3 regions of the Paraburkholderia sprentiae WSM5005 genome follow, and region 2 is predicted to be linked to each of the others. Evidence: riboswitches for the same ligand, from Rfam matches in the RefSeq annotation. Region 2 holds a riboswitch; each other region holds the start of a gene.

Region 1 (5,976 bases), on a different replicon from region 2:
AGCGCAGCGGGTTTTCCGCCAGCAGCCGTAGTTCCGACAGGCTGTCGAGCACGATGCGCGCGGGCTTCAGTTCGTCGACGTGCTGGATCACGTTACGCACGCTTTCGCCGAGTTCGACTTCGGCCGGGTGAAGCACGGTCTGTTCGTATTGCGGTTCGAGCCCTTCTTCGGGCAGCTGTTCGAGTATCGTGAAACGGCTTAGATCCCAGCCGTGGCTCGCGCCGATCGCGAGCAATTCAGCACGGGTTTCGGACAGCCCGATGTACAGGCCGGTCTGCCCTTCGTCGAGGCCTTTCAGTAAGAATTGCAACGCGAAGGTGGTTTTGCCCGTGCCTGGCGCGCCCTCCACGAGGTACATGCGGTTCGGCGTGAAACCGCCGCCCAGGATGTCGTCGATTCCTTCGATGCCCGACGAGAGGCGGGCGGGGGTAGGGGCGGCGATAGTGGTCGACATGATGTTCGAAATGACGTCGGCAATGGCTTCGATCGAAATGGCGCGATGTCGCGGCCGGTATGGCCGTCGGCAATTTGTGTGCCGCCCCGCGTCGTTTGAATAAGCGGACGCTCGCGCGCATGGGCATGAAGCGTGCTGGCGAATGCGAGGCTCGCTGCGAGCCTTTTCGGCGGCACTTTAGAGCTTCACGCTCGACATGAAAACCTATCGACTCTCCGCTTTTGCGTTCACCGTGGCATCGCTCGCGGCGCTGCTGTCGGGCAACGCATCCGCCGACGATAGCCCTAGACCTTGCGCCGCGCTGAAACGGATCGTGGCTGCGGCGCCGGACGGCTTCGCCTCGCTCACGGCCGACGACGGCAAAGGCGTCGCGCAACCCTATGGCGACGACGCGCAATGTTCAGGCGCGCATCGCAGTTTCCAGTGCACGTGGACGCCGCATCAGGCGGCGGGCTCGAACGCGGATGCATTAGAAGCAGTCGCGGCCGACATCGCGTCGTGCCTGCCCGACGCGACGCATGATCAGAATTCGCCGGGACGTCAGCACTTTTATCTCGGTGCGAAGGATCGACGCACCGAGATCACGCTGACGCCCGAGGGGTCCAACAGGTTGCGGCTCGTGGTGTCGGGCAGGTAAGCGACGTCTTGGTTCATACCATGGTGGCGGGCCACCATGTCCAGCCGCGTCGTGAATGGCGTAATTCAACGAGCGACAACGGCGCGATCTCGATGCGACAAAACACGACCGGCGATGCACCGACAGCATGCACGATTGCCGCGCGCAGGAGCGGCGTGTGTGTGATTGCGACGATGGTTCGGTGGTGCGTCGAGACGCGGAAGGCTGCTTCGTTGACGGCATTGCATGAACGCACGTCCGCCTGCTGCGCGTCGAGCCATTCTCCAATTCGACGCACGAGTTGACCGAACGATTCGCCGCCGGGCGGCGCAGCGTCGGGCTCGCATGTCCAGGCGGCGAGTTCGTGCGGCGCTTCATCGGCAATATCCGCGAGACGTTGGCCGCGCCATTTGCCGTAGTCGATATCCGCCAATGCGTCGGCGGCCGTTGCGCTCAGACCGAGCGCCGTGGCGGTGTCACGCGCGCAGCGGGCAGGGCTGGTGAATATGGCGGCGTCGGCGGGAAGCGCGAGATGTTTGCGCGCCGCTTCGGCTTCGGCGCGCCCGCGCGCGTCGAGCGGATCGTCGGCGGGGAAGCGGCCCGCGCGCTGCGCGGCCGTTGCCGCATGGCTCACCAGTAATAGTCGCGTATCCATTCTTTGCCTTTGCGCCGTTTCGCACTTGCCTCGACGGCTCCATCGGCTCGCAGCGCGCGTTGAGGGGGCTCGCCGTCGCGGATGCCGCAGTTTAGCGCGTAGAATAGTGGCGCTGCGAAGCACGGAAGCCGGTGAGAACCCGGCGCGGTCGCGCCACTGTAATCGGCATTGCAATCTACAAGAGCCGAAAGCCAGACCTGGGCTTCGCATCATTCCTCTGCAATCGACTTTCGGGGCGCGTTACCCTCAGGAGATGTCCATCATGACCGAAGCTGTCTTCGATCCCGCCGCCCAACCGGCGGCCCAGCCCACTCCCATTCCTTTGCGCGAACTGTTGCCGTGGGCGGCATTCGGCGCTCTGTTGCTGCTCGCGCTTTACTTCGTTGGTGCGGAAGAGGGGGCGACGTCGCTCGTACCCGGCATGGTCGTGCATGAGTTCGTGCACGACGGCCGCCATCTGCTCGGCTTTCCCTGCCACTAACGGAGTTCGGCATGGTAGGTAAATTGTTAGTGCGGGGGATGCTCGCGGGTATCGTCGCGGGCTTGCTCACGTTCTCGTTCGCGCGAATCGTCGGCGAACCGCAGGTCGATCAGGCGATTTCATTCGGGGAAAAAGCGGCCGCAGCGCGCGGCGAAGCGCCCGAGCCTGAAATCGTGAGCCGCGAGACGCAGGCAGGCCTCGGCCTGCTGACCGGCGTCGTTACCTATGGCGCGGCATTCGGCGGCCTATTCTCGCTGGTGTTTGCGTATTCGTATGGACGGGCTGGGACCTTGAGCGTGCGCGCACTGTCAGCGTGGCTCGCGCTCGGTGCGTTCATTGCGCTCGTGATTGTGCCGAATATCAAGTATCCGGCCAATCCGCCGTCGGTGGGCGATCCGGAGACGATCGGCACGCGCACGGGCTTATTCTTTCTGACAATCGCGATTTCGCTTGTAACGATGGTGTTTTCGCTGAAGGTGCGGCGTCGCGCGGCGGCGAAGCTGGGCGCGTGGAACGGTTCGATCGTCGCGGGGCTCATGTTCGCCGCGATCATCGCAGCTGTGCAACTGTCGATGCCGGTGATCAATGAAGTGCCGGCGGCATTCCCGGCTGTACTGCTGTGGAAGTTCCGCGTCGCGGCGATCGGCATGCAGGTGATCATGTGGACGACGATCGGGCTGCTGTTCGGTGCGATGGTCGAGCGCAGCGCTTTTATGCGTACGAATGCGCATGTGACGAGGAAGTCTGTCTGAATAGCAGCGTGACGCGCGGCCGCGCTTTGCGCGCAACGGGCGAGAACGGTTTTGCTTCAAGTACTTGGCGCGGTTGTGGAGCGGTTATCCACAGGCTTGCGAACATTTTCTGTGGAAAAGCTGCTGAGTGGTTTTTCGCAATGCCACTCTTCTCTTCCTTTCCGGCGACAAGCCGGCAAATAGATCGGACGTCTAAGCAATCGAATTTTCGCACGACGTTGCTCAATTTTTAAGCTCTTCAACTTTTTAGAATAAATTGCGAGAAGGGTATTGACGGAACATGGGCCGCTCTCCATAATCTCGCCTCTCTGCTGCTGATGCAGCGACGCCAGACGAGGCGGTGCCGGGTAGCTGTAATGCCGGTACGGCGGGTTGGGCGGACCGATCTTTAAAAACTAACAGCCGATAAGTGTGGGCGCTTGATGCGCAATGCGGCAGCGGGTTCTGCGGAATCTGCTGTCAGGCAGAAGTATCAAGAAGCCTCACACAGTATCAGAGGAAGGTTGATCTGTCGGAAGACGGATTGATCATCGTCAGTACGTTGAGTGAGCGACCGGTTCAGAGATGGACCGAAAACAGTAACAGGTTTGAACTGAAGAGTTTGATCCTGGCTCAGATTGAACGCTGGCGGCATGCCTTACACATGCAAGTCGGACGGCAGCACGGGGGCAACCCTGGTGGCGAGTGGCGAACGGGTGAGTAATACATCGGAACGTGTCCTGGAGTGGGGGATAGCCCGGCGAAAGCCGGATTAATACCGCATACGCTCGGGAGAGGAAAGCGGGGGATCTTTCGGGACCTCGCGCTCAAGGGGCGGCCGATGGCAGATTAGGTAGTTGGTGGGGTAAAGGCCTACCAAGCCGACGATCTGTAGCTGGTCTGAGAGGACGACCAGCCACACTGGGACTGAGACACGGCCCAGACTCCTACGGGAGGCAGCAGTGGGGAATTTTGGACAATGGGGGCAACCCTGATCCAGCAATGCCGCGTGTGTGAAGAAGGCCTTCGGGTTGTAAAGCACTTTTGTCCGGAAAGAAAGCATCCCTGTTAATACCGGGGGTGGATGACGGTACCGGAAGAATAAGCACCGGCTAACTACGTGCCAGCAGCCGCGGTAATACGTAGGGTGCGAGCGTTAATCGGAATTACTGGGCGTAAAGCGTGCGCAGGCGGTGCTGTAAGACCGATGTGAAATCCCCGGGCTTAACCTGGGAACTGCATTGGTGACTGCAGCGCTGGAGTATGGCAGAGGGGGGTGGAATTCCACGTGTAGCAGTGAAATGCGTAGAGATGTGGAGGAACACCGATGGCGAAGGCAGCCCCCTGGGCCAATACTGACGCTCATGCACGAAAGCGTGGGGAGCAAACAGGATTAGATACCCTGGTAGTCCACGCCCTAAACGATGTCAACTGGTTGTCGGGCCTTCATTGGCTTGGTAACGAAGCTAACGCGTGAAGTTGACCGCCTGGGGAGTACGGTCGCAAGATTAAAACTCAAAGGAATTGACGGGGACCCGCACAAGCGGTGGATGATGTGGATTAATTCGATGCAACGCGAAAAACCTTACCTACCCTTGACATGTATGGAATCCTGGTGAGAGCCGGGAGTGCCCGAAAGGGAGCCATAACACAGGTGCTGCATGGCTGTCGTCAGCTCGTGTCGTGAGATGTTGGGTTAAGTCCCGCAACGAGCGCAACCCTTGTCCCTAGTTGCTACGCAAGAGCACTCCAGGGAGACTGCCGGTGACAAACCGGAGGAAGGTGGGGATGACGTCAAGTCCTCATGGCCCTTATGGGTAGGGCTTCACACGTCATACAATGGTCGGAACAGAGGGTTGCCAAGCCGCGAGGTGGAGCCAATCCCAGAAAACCGATCGTAGTCCGGATCGCACTCTGCAACTCGGGTGCGTGAAGCTGGAATCGCTAGTAATCGCGGATCAGCATGCCGCGGTGAATACGTTCCCGGGTCTTGTACACACCGCCCGTCACACCATGGGAGTGGGTTTTACCAGAAGTGGCTAGTCTAACCGCAAGGAGGACGGTCACCACGGTAGGATTCATGACTGGGGTGAAGTCGTAACAAGGTAGCCGTATCGGAAGGTGCGGCTGGATCACCTCCTTTCCAGAGTCGAGCATTGCTCGCGTCAAGTGCTCACGCTTATCGGCTGTGGTTAAGAAAGCAACGCAGACAGGCTCAGGGGTCTGTAGCTCAGCCGGTTAGAGCACCGTCTTGATAAGGCGGGGGTCGATGGTTCGAATCCATCCAGACCCACCATCCTTGTCTGTGGTGCGGGGCCGGGGGAGTGTGCCCGGGTCTGTGTGGGGCCGGGGGGATTAGCTCAGCTGGGAGAGCACCTGCTTTGCAAGCAGGGGGTCGTCGGTTCGATCCCGTCATCCTCCACCAATCCTCAATGCCAAGGGTTCAGCGCGAAGTGAGGCTGAGTACTTGGCATTGGCGATTGAGCCAGTCAGCGCGGTACGCGATGGAATGTGATACCGGCTGTCGTTCTTTAACAATCAGGAAGAAGTAGTAAGGAGATTCACGAAAGCGTGCCTGGAGATGGGTGCGTGAGTAGGTGAATCAGGGTTGTGATTGTATCGATGTATTTTAAAGGTGATCGAGAGATCGCCTTGGAATACGGCGCAACACGAATACTCAACCTGTAGCGAGTGCGTCTATCCCCTGCGGGGATGGGAGCCACGTAAGCGCCAGGGCGCTAGCGTGGGTCGACACAGAGACACACCCGTTATAGGGTCAAGCGAACAAGTGCATGTGGTGGATGCCTTGGCGATCACAGGCGATGAAGGACGCGGTAGCCTGCGAAAAGCTCCGGGGAGCTGGCAAACGAGCCTTGATCCGGAGATGTCCGAATGGGGAAACCCGGCCCGTATGGGTCATCCTGAACTGAATCCATAGGTTCAGCGAAGCGAACGCGGTGAACTGAAACATCTAAGTAACCGCAGGAAAAGAAATCAACCGAGATTCCCAGAGTAGTGGCGAGCGAAATGGGACCAGCC
Region 2 (5,976 bases):
CAACACGAGCGCCAGCGCAATCAGCGCGGTCCACGGCAGCGCGCCGCCGTTGAGGTCGCCGGTGAGCCAGAACAGCATGCCGCGCAGACGGCTGTCGGGCGCGAGATTGAGCAGCAGCATAATCAGCGCGCCCCACCCGGCCGCGATCACCGCGCCGGTCAGCAGCAAACGCGGCGACGTGTCCTGCGGCTCGCCGCGCCACAGCTCGCGACGCGCGAGGCCCAGCACCAGCAGGATCGACATGAACGCGCCCGCGAACGCGCTCGCGTCGACGATCCACCATGCGCCGCCCGCGATCATCGCGACGAGCGCGAACGTCGCCGCGCCGCCCGACACGCCGAGCACGTATGGCTCGGCCAGCGGATTGCGCAGCAGCACCTGCAGCAGTGCGCCGGCGAGCGCGAGCAACCCGCCGCACGCGAAACCCGCGAGCGCGCGCGGCAAACGCAACGTGCGCACGATTTCGCCGGCGAGCTCGTCGCTGCCCGCGCCGAACGTGTGTGCAGGCGCGAGCGCCGCCAGCACGCGCGCCGGCGCGAGCGGCACGCTGCCGAGCACGAGCGACGCGCCGAGCACCACGAGGGCGGCGAGCGCGAGCCCGAACCAGATCGCGGCGGCGCGCTTCGCGTTCATCGGGCGCGGCGTCGCCATCGCGGCGGACAGCGAACCGGACCCGCGACTCATGCGCGTGCGCTCACGCATGCGGCCGATCCGGCGCGCGCGTCAATGCTGCTGCCAGCCGAGCGTGAGATACGCACCGCGTCGCGGCGAGTTGTACGAGTAGGCCGTTTCATAGTCCTTGTTCAACAGATTGTCGATTTGCGCGCTGACGTACCACGCTTTCGTGATGTTGTAGCGCGCCGACAGATTCACGATGCCATAACCGCCGAGGTTGCCGGTGCTGTCCGTGCGCGGACCGCTGACGATCCACTCGCCGCCAACGCGCCATCCACCGATGCTGCGATTCACCGCGAACGACCCGAACCGTCGCGCGCGCCGCACGAGGTCGGTGCGGTTGTCGAGATCGACCGGATTCTGCAGCGTCACCGATGCACGCACGTCGGTCCTGCCGACATGACCGCTCCACGATCCTTCGAGTCCCTGCACCTTCGCATGCCCGACGTTCTCGGCGAGATAGATGCCGGGGATCGTCTGCACGTAGTCGATCAGATTCGTGTAACGCGTCTGGAAGGCGTTCAAGCGCATCACGCCCAGCGCATCGGTCGCGTACTGCAAACCGGCTTCCACCGAATGACTGCGCTCGGGCTGGATCGACGGATTACCGCTGATCGGATAGTACAGATCGTCGAAGCTGGGCGCGCGGAACGCATCCGAATAGCTTGCGGTTGCCTTCCAGTGCGACGTGATGTCGAAACCGTAGCCGAGATAGTAACTGTTCGCCCCGCCGAAATCGGAGTACTGGTCGCGCCGCACGTTGGCCTGAACCTGGTTGCGGCCGAAGCGCGCGCTGTAGCCCGCGAAGACCGAATCGACGTGACGCTCGGGCGCGGCGAACGTGTCGGAGTCGAGCGTCTGGTCGAGATGCTCGTAGCCGACTTGCAGCTTCTGATTCGCGGCGAGCGCGAAATCGTTCTGCCACGTGTACTGGCGATTATCAGTATCGAAGCGGCCGTTGTAGATGCCATTGCTGTTCGATACGCTGCGGTCGTCGCCCTCGGCGAGCGTGACGTGGGTAGTCCACCAGCTGGTCAGCTTGCCGTTCGCGAACACCGACACCTGACGCACCTTGCTGTAGAGGTTGTTCAGATCGGTAGGCTCGCCGTACGCATTGTCGTAACTGTTGTTGTTGTTCGACTGGAAGTATCTGACGCCCGCATCCCACTTGTCGTTGAACTTGTGACGCAGCGACGCGGTGATGCTCTCGTTCAGGTTGCCGTTCGCGTTCGGATTCGCGTTCGGCGCCTCGAGCGGATCGAGCGACGAAAATCCGTCGTCCTTCGTGCGCGCCAGCGAGATGCTGAAGGTCGTGCGGCCGTCCTGATCGAGCGCGCCGTTCACGCCGGCCGTTTGCGTTTGCGTGTGATAGCTGCCGTAGCCGACCGAGAAATGGAATCGCGGCGGATGATCGCCGCCGTCTTTCGTGAACACCTGCACGACGCCGCCGATCGCGCCCGAGCCGTACAACGCCGACACGTTGCCGTTCACCACTTCGACGTGATCGACCTGATCGAGCGGAATCTGCGCGAGCTGGGCGGAGCCGAGGCTCACCGAGTCGACGCGCACGCCGTCGATCAGCAGCAGCGATTGCGTCGATGACGCACCGCGCAGAAAGAGGCTCGTGGTCGAACCGGGGCCACCCGTACGCGAGATTTGCGCGCCGGGCGCGAGTTGCAGCAGGCCGGGCAGATCGGTCGCGCTCGTGTCGGCAATGTCCTGCTGATCGAACTGCGTGGTCTGCGGGATCGCATCGGTCAGCGCTTGCGCTCCGCGTTGCGCAGTCACGACGATCGGCGAGAGCGCGGTGTCCGAGGCATCGACTGAAGGGACATTGGCGGCGTTGGCAACGTTTGCGGCGTTCGCAGCGGTTGCGTCCGTAGCGGACGATGAAGACGCAGACTCGGTGCCTTGTGCATGCACGACGAGCGGCAGGCTCGCGAACGCGAAGAGCGTCGCGCGGGCGATGGGGGACAGCATGGGATGACGTTCCTGTGGCTAGCGTGCGTGGCCTGCTTCCCCGCGGGCCGACGCGTCACGAGGCGTCCCCTGTTTAGCGTTTTGGCGGGGACGTCTCTCTTTTCTGGCCGGTATCCGGGCTACGACACATCGATCCCGCCTTCCCACGCGTGACGCGCAGTGGCACACTCGCACGTTGAACTTCCAAGCTTGCGATCAGGACCGACCTGCATGAGCATTCACATGCGGTCGCTTACCGTTGCGGGGGCAGCGCAGGTTCGCGCATCCGGTTTGGCACCGCGCGCGCCCTGCTTCCCGTTTAACTGCGCGCGCCGAAAAGCGCGCGCGGGCACCAGAGTGCGGAAGTTTAGGAGCGGCCTCGCAGGGCGTCAAGAAAGGTCAATCGGCGCGCAATCGGTTCTGTTCAATGCAGGTTATTGTCCGATGGATTGCCGGTTGTTTATCTTATGTTCGACGACACGACACGTAACGAACGTGCACGAAGCGATGCTGTTACGTCTCGAAACGAGACAATTGTCGGAGCCTGTAATATTCCGCGCTAAAATGCGATGTCTTTAGAGGACGCAGCACATGCTCACCGAACTCGAATCACTCTCCCAAAACATCGGCAAGCTGATTGCGATCAGCCAGCGCCACAACGAAGCGCGGCTCGCGCTCGAAGAACAGCTCGCGCAAACCCGTGCCGAGGTACAAGCCACGCATGCTGAGCTCGCGCATTTGCGCGAGGAGCGCGACGCACTCCAGGCCGAACGCGACGCGCTGTCCGCCAAGATCGACGACGCTCAGGTGCGCCTTAATGCGATCCTCGAAAAATTGCCGCGCGCCCGCGCGAGCAGCGAACCCGATAACCAGCTCGATCTGCTCGAGCCCGCTCAGCCCGAACATGAGGAAGCGGAAAGCGACGTGAGCCGACACGGAGAAAGCGCATGACCACCAAGCAGATCGAGGTATCGATTCTCGAAGTACCCTATCGTCTCGCCTGTTCGCCGGAAACGGAGGGCGCGCTGCTCGAGGCGGTCGCGCGCGTCGACGCGGAGATGAAGAAAATCCGCGGTAGCAGCAACGTGCGCGGCACCGATCGGATCGCCGTGATGGCTGCGCTGTCGCTGGCATCGGAACTGCTTAAGCTGCAAAGCAGCGTGCGGCACGGAGAAGCATTTCCTGCTGAAGAAATCCGGCGTACAATGAAGCAAATGAACGAACAGCTAGGTACTGTGATCGAGCAGTACAGCTTGCAGTAAGCAGTAGCGGGTTGAGTAGCGGGCCGGTTTGGAACCGGTCGCGAGTTCAAAAGTATGTGTTGTAGCTTCATCGGTTTAGCTTCCCTGCCTGGTTCGCCAAGGTCATACATTCCTTGAACCAATGCCATGTGCACGGTTGCGGAAATTTGTAGCACGGGCGTGCGCGTCACTCTGTCTGATGTACCCGAAGTGTTGCTAACTGCGACCAATTCTGAACCCTCGGTTCAGGATGCCGGCCTAGCGGCTAAGGCGGGGACCTTATCTGGAACGGCGTCGGACTTCGGTTCGATGCCGTTTTTCTTTGGTCGTCGTTTTTTCGTTTGAGCGCCTTTTTCAGGGGCTTTTTCGCACGCGCCTGCTGTTGATGCGCGTCGTTCAATCTGACACGTTGACTCCGATTCATGCGCTATTGGCTAATGAAGTCCGAACCGGACGAAGCAAGCATCGACGACCTCGCCAACGCACCGCGTCGCACCTTGCCGTGGACCGGCGTGCGCAACTATCAGGCGCGCAACTTCATGCGCGACGTGATGCAGGTCGGCGACGGCGTGCTTTTCTATCATTCGAGCTGTGCGGAGCCCGGCATCGCGGGCATCGCGGAAGTTTCGTCGACCGCGTATCCGGACCCGACCCAGTTCGATAAGAAGAGTCCGTACTACGACGCCAAATCGTCGCCGGAAACGCCGCGCTGGATGCTCGTCGACGTCGTGTTCAAGAAGAAGATCGCGCTGATTCCACTTGCCGCGCTGCGTGAACATGCCGAATTGCAAGACATGCGCGTGCTCGCCAAAGGCAACCGTCTGTCCATCACGCCGGTCACCGATGCCGAATGGCGCTTCATCACTAAACAGCTCGTTTAAAGGCGAGCTCGCAGCGCGCCAACGCTCGCGATGTCGCGCGGGTCATCATGACAGTCCGGCGGCGAAACACTAATTGGGGAACCAAGCCCCGCTAAAGCGTGCCTAATCGCTCGACGAAAGCGCGGGCTCAGCCCGACCGCTCGACGGCCCCCGAACGCCCATCGCCAGCGCATCCGTCAAACCGCGCGCCACCGTCGCGCCGCCACGCGGTACTCGCGTCGAACGTGCACAACCAGTTCAAATCAGGAGTCCGGCTATGACGAAAAAAACCGCACGCGCCCTCGCACTCGCGCTCGCCGTTGGCGCGCCTGTGGCACTGGCACTGAACCCGGCGCCCGCGCGCGCGCAGAGCATGATGCAGCAGCCGTCGGGTGTGCTGTCGCTGAATGCGCAGGCGAGCGCGGAAATCCCGCAGGACGAAGTCGAAATCACGCTGTTCTACGAGCAGGAAGCGAGCGAGCCCTCGTCGTTGACATCGACGCTGAACCAACGCGCCGACGCGGCATTGCAAAAAGCGCGCGGCGTGAGCGGCGTGACCGCGCGCTCGGGCGCGTTTTCGATCTTTCCGTCGACGGACCGCGACGGACGCATCTCGACGTGGCGCGGCCGTACCGAAGTCGTGCTCGAATCGCGCGACTTCGCCGCGGCATCGAAGCTCGCGGGGCAGATGGCATCGATCATGCAGGTGGGCAACGTGCGTTTCTCGCTGTCGCCAGAAGCGCAGCGCGCGGCCGAGCAGCGGCTCACCGGCGAGGCGATCAAATCGTTTCGCGAGCAGGCCGCGTCGTCCTCGCAAGCGTTCGGCTTTAGCGGCTATTCGATCCGCGAGGTCAACGTGAACCACAGCGGCGTGATGCCGCGTCCGATGATGATGATGAGCGCGCGCGCAATGGGCGCCGACGCGAAGACCTCGCCGCTGTCGCTCGAAGGCGGCACCTCGACTGTAAGCGTCAACGTCTCGGGGTCGGTGCAGATGAAGTGACGCGCAAGCGCGAACGCAAGCTCAAATGCAAACGCCACGGCATCTGTCGATGCCGTGGCGTTTTTTCATGCAGCGCTTGCTACGCTAGTTGAGCGCGGCTCAGTTCGCGCCAACCGCCTGGGCCGGTTCGCGCCGCCCGCGGCGATACGCCCACACCATCAGGCCAATGCCCGCGAGGATCATCGGCAGCGACAGCCATTGACCCATCGACAGCCCCATTGCGAGCAAGCCGAGGAAA
Region 3 (5,976 bases), on a different replicon from region 2:
AGCGACTGCACGACATCGCGGCTCAGCGCATCCTTCAACGACGTGATCGCGAGCGGCAGCGGATTGAGCCCTTGCGCTTCGAGCGCATCGATCAGCGCATCGAAGACCGCGGTATTGGCGGCCTGCAGATGCGCCTTGTAGAACAGGATCGCGACGACCGGCGCGTCCTGCCGCCAGCGCGCCTGCCAGTCGGCGATGCTCGGCGTATCGCGCTCGGGGTGATACAGCGACGTGGCCGGCAACGCGCGCGGCGGCTCGGGCTCGCGTCCCCAGTCGAGCACGCGATAGGCGATGCAGCGCAAAAACGCCTCGGCGTTCTGCGGGCCGCCCTCGCGCAGATAGCGCCACAGCTGCTGACATAGCTCGGCGCTCGCGGTGCTGCGCGCGAGCAGATTCGGATCTTCCTGCAGATCGCCGGAAAACATCGCGAGGGTTTGCTGTTTGCGCTGCGCGAGCGCGACCACCTGCTCGATGCCGTACGGCCAATACGTTTCACCGCCGAGATGATCGACCACGACGACGCGCGCATGCTGCAACACGTCGTCGAGATAGAAATCGACCGAGGCCGGCTGACGCAGATAGGTGACGTTCGCGAGCCGCACGCTCGGGAAGCCGTCGCCCAGACGCGGCACCACGCTCGCGAGCAGCGACAGGGTGGTGTCGGCGGAACTGAGCACGACGATATCGGCGGGCTGCTGATCGATGCGGATCACGCCCTGCGTATCGTCGACGAAGCCGCCCGGCGTCGTGCGCAGTAGATGCATGCTGGCGCGCCCGTTATGCCGTCGCGTTCGACGCCGCGGCAAGCGCCGCGTCGAACGCCTGTTGCAGCGTGTGCGGATCGAGGTCTTCGCCGATCAGCACGAAGCGGCTCAACGCGCCTTCGCCATGTTCACCGGCCTGCCAGCGCCGGTCGAAGTAGCTGTCGAAGCGCCGGCCCACGCCCTGAATCACCAGACGCATCGGCGCGCCCGGCAACGCGGCGAAGCCTTTGACACGGTAAATCGTGTGGCTTTCGACCAGCGCCTGCAAGGCGGCGAGCGCCGCGTCGCGCGAGCGCAAATCGGCCTGCACGACGACCGAATCGAATTCGTCGTGGTGATGATCGGGGTCGTCGGCGGAACCATGGTGGTCGGCACGCAGGTGGATCGTCTGTTCCGACGCCGCTTCGAGGCCCAGCAGCGTATGCAGGTCGAGCCGCCCCTGTTGCGCGCGTACGATCTTCACTTGCGGCGGAATCTCCGCGCGGATCGCGGCTTCGACCTCGTGCTGCCGCGCATCGTCGATCAGATCGGTCTTGTTCAGAATCACCAGATCGGCCGCCGACAACTGGTCTTCGAACAGCTCGTGCAGCGGCGACTCGTGATCGAGATTCGGATCGGCCTTGCGCTGCGCGTCGACGGCGAGCGGGTTATCGGCGAACTGGCCGCTTGCGGCGGCCGGTCCGTCCACCACCGTCACCACCGCGTCGACCGTGAAGCCATTGCGGATCTGCGGCCAGTTGAACGCCTGCACGAGCGGCTTCGGCAACGCCAGGCCCGACGTTTCGATCAGCACGTGATCGAGTTCGTCGCGGCGCTCCGCGAGCTTTTCCATCACCGGGAAAAACTCTTCCTGCACGGTGCAGCACAAGCAACCGTTCGCGAGTTCATACAATCGCCCTTCGGTCTCGACCCCGTTTTCATCGCAACCGATGCCGCAGCCCTTGAGGATTTCCCCATCGATGCCGAGCTCGCCGAACTCGTTGACGATCACCGCGATGCGCTTGCCGCCCGCATGCTGAAGAATGTGTCGCAGCAGCGTGGTTTTGCCGCTGCCGAGAAAGCCCGTGACGATGGTGACGGGAATCTTGCGCAATTGTGTTTGCATCGTGAGATCCATCCCTTGGCGTTGCATCGGCATGCCGGGCAAGTCCGCGCGATTCCGCACATCGGCTGACGAATGGAACGAATGAAGCGCGCGCACCACGGCCAATGATCACGGAACACGGGGACGAACGACGGCATGGCCGCGACAACGGGAATATAGAAAGCGGAAGTGAGGTCATGAACGCGCCGCCGCATCCCCGCGGCGTACGTTCTGCTTCTTCGGGCCGGTATCCGGGCTGGCGAAAGCGCCGCTTCCCCTTCCCGGACGAGTGGTTTCTCGTCCAGTGGTGAAATGTCGACGCGCCCTTGCGCGAGGACATCGAAGCCGGCACCGCGGCGCCCGGCCAGCAAGCCGGAACCGCTTTTCGCTTACCGTTGCGGGGACAGCACAGGTTAGCCGCTCAAGAGCAGAAGGCTCCCTGTTTCCCGTTTAACTGCATGCGCACGAACGCGCACGCGGGCACCCAAAGTGCGTGCGAGTGTAGGCCCGCGGCCTTGCGCAGTCAAGGAACGCAGCGTGTCGGAAAATGCCGCCGAGGCTTATCCGGCAAGGCGCCATGTGCTATCGTATGCGCGCGTTTGGTGCCCGCACATGCGCTCGCGTGTGCAGTTAAACGGGAAACAGGCAACGCGTCGCGCGTTCAACCTGTGCTGTCCCCGCAACGGTAAGCGACCTGCGGCGCGCGATTCGATTTGCCCTCGATTCTGACGTGCCGCGCATGCGTTTTTTGATGCCACTTTCCCGCGAATGCGCAAAAGGGAGGGGAAGGCAAAGCGCGTGAGGCCGCCAGCCCGGATACCGGCCAGACGCGGAGGCGGCGCCGCATGCATCCGTGCATCGCGTGGCGCCGCCGGCCGCCGGAATCCGCGGGGAACGGATGTGAAGGCGTAGCAGCGCGGCATCGCGCCTGCCTAGATTCGCCGTTCCGCATGACCTCTACGTTCACCGCCGCGCGCGCTGTCGCGCGCCGCTTCTCTTCTCCCATCACCGCATGGCGCACGCCATGCACGCCGCGATGACGCGCGCCTGGCTGATCGGCGCCGGTCCCGGCGACGTCGAGCTGATGACGCTAAAGGCGACCCGCGCGCTCGCCCAGGCCGATGTCGTGCTCGTCGACGATCTCGTGAATCCCGACGTGCTGCAGTTCGCGGGCGCCGACGCACAAATCGTGTACGTCGGCAAACGCGGCGGCCATCCGTCGACGCCGCAAGCCGACATCGTCGCGCAAATGCTCGCGCATCTGCGCGCGGGGCGCAGCGTCGCGCGGCTCAAGGGCGGCGATCCGTTCGTGTTCGGCCGCGGCGGCGAAGAGTTGCAGGCGCTGCAGGCGGCGGGAATCGAAGTCGACGTGATCAACGGCATCACGGCCGGCATCGCGGCGCCCGCGGCGCTCGGCATCGCGGTCACGCACCGCGATCACGCGCAGGGCGTCGTGTTCGTCACCGGCCACGGCGCCGGCAGCGGCGAGCCGGACTGGGCCGCCCTCGCCGCGACGCGTATGACGCTGGTGATCTACATGGGCATGCGCCGGCTCGGCGAGATCGCCCGCGCGCTGCTCGCGGCCGGCATGCCCGCCGACACGCCCTGCGCGGCCATCGAGTCGGCGACGCGACCCGAGCAGCGTCACGTGCTCGCGCCGCTTCGCGAGTTTGCCGAGGCGGTTGCGCGCGCGGGGCTCGGCTCGCCGGCAATCGTCGTGATCGGCGGTGTGGCATCGCTCGCGCTTGCGCGTGATGCGGCCAAACGCGACGCCGGCGTCGCACGCGAACCAGCAGCGAGCGCGACACGACACGAACTCGCACCCGAGATCAAAACGCTGAGCGTCGGCATCGGTTGCCGCGCGCACAGCGAAGCTGTTGATATCGAAGCCGCTGTCCGCGCGGCGCTCGGATCGAATGCCTTCGAACAGATCCGCGCCATTGCGACGATCGACACTAAAGCCTGCGAAGCAGGTCTGGTCGAATTCTGCTCACGTCATCAGCTGCCGCTGCAACTGTTCAACCGCGAGCAGATCGCCGCCGTACCGGTCGCGTCGCCGTCGGCGGCCGCCCACGCGCATCTCGGCGTCGACGGTGTGTGCGAGCCGTGCGCGCTGCTGGCGGCGGCAGCGTCGGACTGCGCCGCAACCGCGCAACACGCGCGTCTAATCGTACGCAAGACCGCGCACGCCGGCATCACCGTGGCGATCGCAGCGGCGCACAACGCTGCCGTTAGCGACACGACCTCATCCCATCCCGCCTCTCAAGACCAGGACCCTCGATGAAAACCGATCCGGAATCGCATCAACGCATGACCGAACGCCGCCGCGAAGGCCACGAAAAGAAGCAGGCCGGCGCGACCGTCGAAAAAGGGCTGCTGATCGTCAACACCGGCACCGGCAAGGGCAAGAGCACGGCCGCGTTCGGCATGGCCGTGCGGGTGCTCGGCCACGGCATGCGGCTCGGCGTCGTACAGTTCATCAAGGGCGCGCTGCATACGTCGGAGCGTGATTTCCTCGGCGCTATCGCCCAGTGCGACTTCGTCACGATGGGCGATGGCTACACGTGGAATACGCAGAATCGCGAGGCCGACATGGCGACCGCGCGCAAAGGCTGGAACGAAGCGCGGCGGATGATCGAAAGCGGCGACTATCAGATGGTGATCCTCGACGAGCTGAACACGGTGCTGAAGTACGAATACCTGCCGCTCGACGAAGTGCTCGCCGTGATCAACGCGCGCGCGCCGATGTTGCACGTCGTCGTGACCGGACGTCACGCGCCTGATGCGCTGATCGAAGCCGCCGATCTCGTCACGGAAATGCGCGCGATCAAGCATCCGTATCGCGAGCAGGGTGTGAAGGCGCAGCCCGGCGTGGAGTTCTGAGCGATGTCCGCCTCCCCAAAGGCGACTTCTTCCGGGGCGTCCCCCCAGGGGACTTGCCCCGCGCTGTTCATCAGCGCGCCCGCGTCGGGACAAGGCAAGACCACGATCACCGCCGGTCTCGCGCGCTATCACCGACGGCTCGGACGTCGCGTGCGCGTGTTCAAGACCGGGCCGGATTTTCTCGATCCGATGATCCTCGCGCGCGCGAGCGGCGCGGCGGTGCTGTCGCTCGATTTGTGGATGGTCGGCGAAAGCGCGTGCCGCAATCTGCTCGCGCGCGCGGCGCAAGAAGCCGATCTGATCCTGATCGAAGGCGTGATGGGCCTGTTCGATGGCACGCCCAGCAGCGCCGATCTCGCGATCGCATTCGGTGTGCCGGTGCTGGCGGTGATTTCCGCGCAGGCGATGGCGCAAACTTTCGGCGCGCTCGCGTTCGGCCTCGCCCGCTTCATGCCGCAGCTGCCGTTTTATGGCGTGCTCGCGAATCGCGTCGGTTCCGCTCGGCACGCGCAGATGTTGCAGCAAGCGCTGCCGCCCGAGTTGCGCTGGTGCGGCCACATCGCCGCGGACGAAGAGATCACGTTGCCCGACCGTCACCTCGGCCTGCACCAGGCCGATGAAATCGACGATCTCGACGTGCGCCTCGAGCGCGCGGCGGATACGCTCGCGTCGACATCGCTCGCCGAATTGCCGCCGCCGGTCGAGTTCGGCGTGCCGGTTCCCGAAGCGTTGCCGCGTCTGCTGCAAGGCATGCACATCGCGATCGCGCACGACGCCGCGTTCTCGTTCATCTATCCGGCCAACGTCGCGCTGCTCGAAGCGCTCGGCGCGCGGCTCAGCTATTTCTCGCCGCTCGCCGACGAAGCCTTGCCCGCCGACACGCAGGCGCTCTATCTGCCCGGCGGCTATCCCGAGCTGCATATGGCGACACTCGCGGGCAACCTGACCAGCGCCGCATCGATCCGCGCGCACGTCGGGGCTGATAGACCGGTGCTCGCCGAATGCGGCGGGATGCTCTATCTGCTCGACACGCTGACCGACGCGCAAGGCATGAGCGCGCCGATGCTCGGCCTGCTCCCCGGCCACGCGACGATGCAAGCACGCTTTACGTCGCTCGGCATGCAGCAGATCGACGGTGTCCATGGCACGCTGACCGGCCACACGTTCCACTACTCGAAGCTCGCGACGCCGCTCGCGCCACAGTGCTTCGCCACGCACGCGCACAGCGACGCGCCCGGCGAAGCG

The links. Region 2 has a riboswitch for cobalamin ahead of BJG93_RS03540 (TonB-dependent receptor domain-containing protein). Riboswitches for the same ligand answer to the same signal wherever they lie in the genome.
Region 1: linked by a shared signal. The riboswitch ahead of BJG93_RS27720 (CbtB domain-containing protein) and the one ahead of BJG93_RS03540 (TonB-dependent receptor domain-containing protein) in region 2 are both predicted to bind cobalamin.
Region 3: linked by a shared signal. The riboswitch ahead of cobA (uroporphyrinogen-III C-methyltransferase) and the one ahead of BJG93_RS03540 (TonB-dependent receptor domain-containing protein) in region 2 are both predicted to bind cobalamin.

What each region holds. Positions count from the first base shown of each region.
Region 1 covers NZ_CP017562.2:2,410,257-2,416,232, reverse strand. Annotated here, with positions in the region: gene BJG93_RS27735 (ATPase domain-containing protein) at 1-454, opposite strand, end outside; gene BJG93_RS27730 (hypothetical protein) at 651-1,091, shown strand; gene BJG93_RS27725 (histidine phosphatase family protein) at 1,105-1,725, opposite strand; cobalamin riboswitch at 1,798-1,946, shown strand; gene BJG93_RS27720 (CbtB domain-containing protein) at 1,988-2,206, shown strand; gene BJG93_RS27715 (CbtA family protein) at 2,218-2,958, shown strand; rRNA gene BJG93_RS27710 (16S ribosomal RNA) at 3,548-5,080, shown strand; tRNA gene BJG93_RS27705 (tRNA-Ile) at 5,157-5,233, shown strand; tRNA gene BJG93_RS27700 (tRNA-Ala) at 5,287-5,362, shown strand; rRNA gene BJG93_RS27695 (23S ribosomal RNA) at 5,712-5,976, shown strand, end outside.
Region 2 covers NZ_CP017561.2:745,359-751,334, reverse strand. Annotated here, with positions in the region: gene BJG93_RS03545 (FecCD family ABC transporter permease) at 1-684, opposite strand, end outside; gene BJG93_RS03540 (TonB-dependent receptor domain-containing protein) at 724-2,655, opposite strand; cobalamin riboswitch at 2,744-3,006, opposite strand; gene BJG93_RS03535 (ATPase) at 3,226-3,585, shown strand; gene BJG93_RS03530 (cell division protein ZapA) at 3,582-3,896, shown strand; RNA gene ssrS (6S RNA) at 3,975-4,156, shown strand; gene BJG93_RS03520 (EVE domain-containing protein) at 4,298-4,756, shown strand; gene BJG93_RS03515 (SIMPL domain-containing protein) at 5,013-5,738, shown strand; gene lgt (prolipoprotein diacylglyceryl transferase) at 5,838-5,976, opposite strand, start outside.
Region 3 covers NZ_CP017562.2:1,292,330-1,298,305, forward strand. Annotated here, with positions in the region: gene cobN (cobaltochelatase subunit CobN) at 1-764, opposite strand, end outside; gene cobW (cobalamin biosynthesis protein CobW) at 778-1,869, opposite strand; cobalamin riboswitch at 2,074-2,351, opposite strand; cobalamin riboswitch at 2,432-2,690, shown strand; partial or broken gene cobA (uroporphyrinogen-III C-methyltransferase) at 2,885-3,646, shown strand; gene BJG93_RS36250 (cobalamin biosynthesis protein) at 3,731-4,132, shown strand; gene cobO (cob(I)yrinic acid a,c-diamide adenosyltransferase) at 4,129-4,731, shown strand; gene BJG93_RS22635 (cobyrinate a,c-diamide synthase) at 4,735-5,976, shown strand, end outside.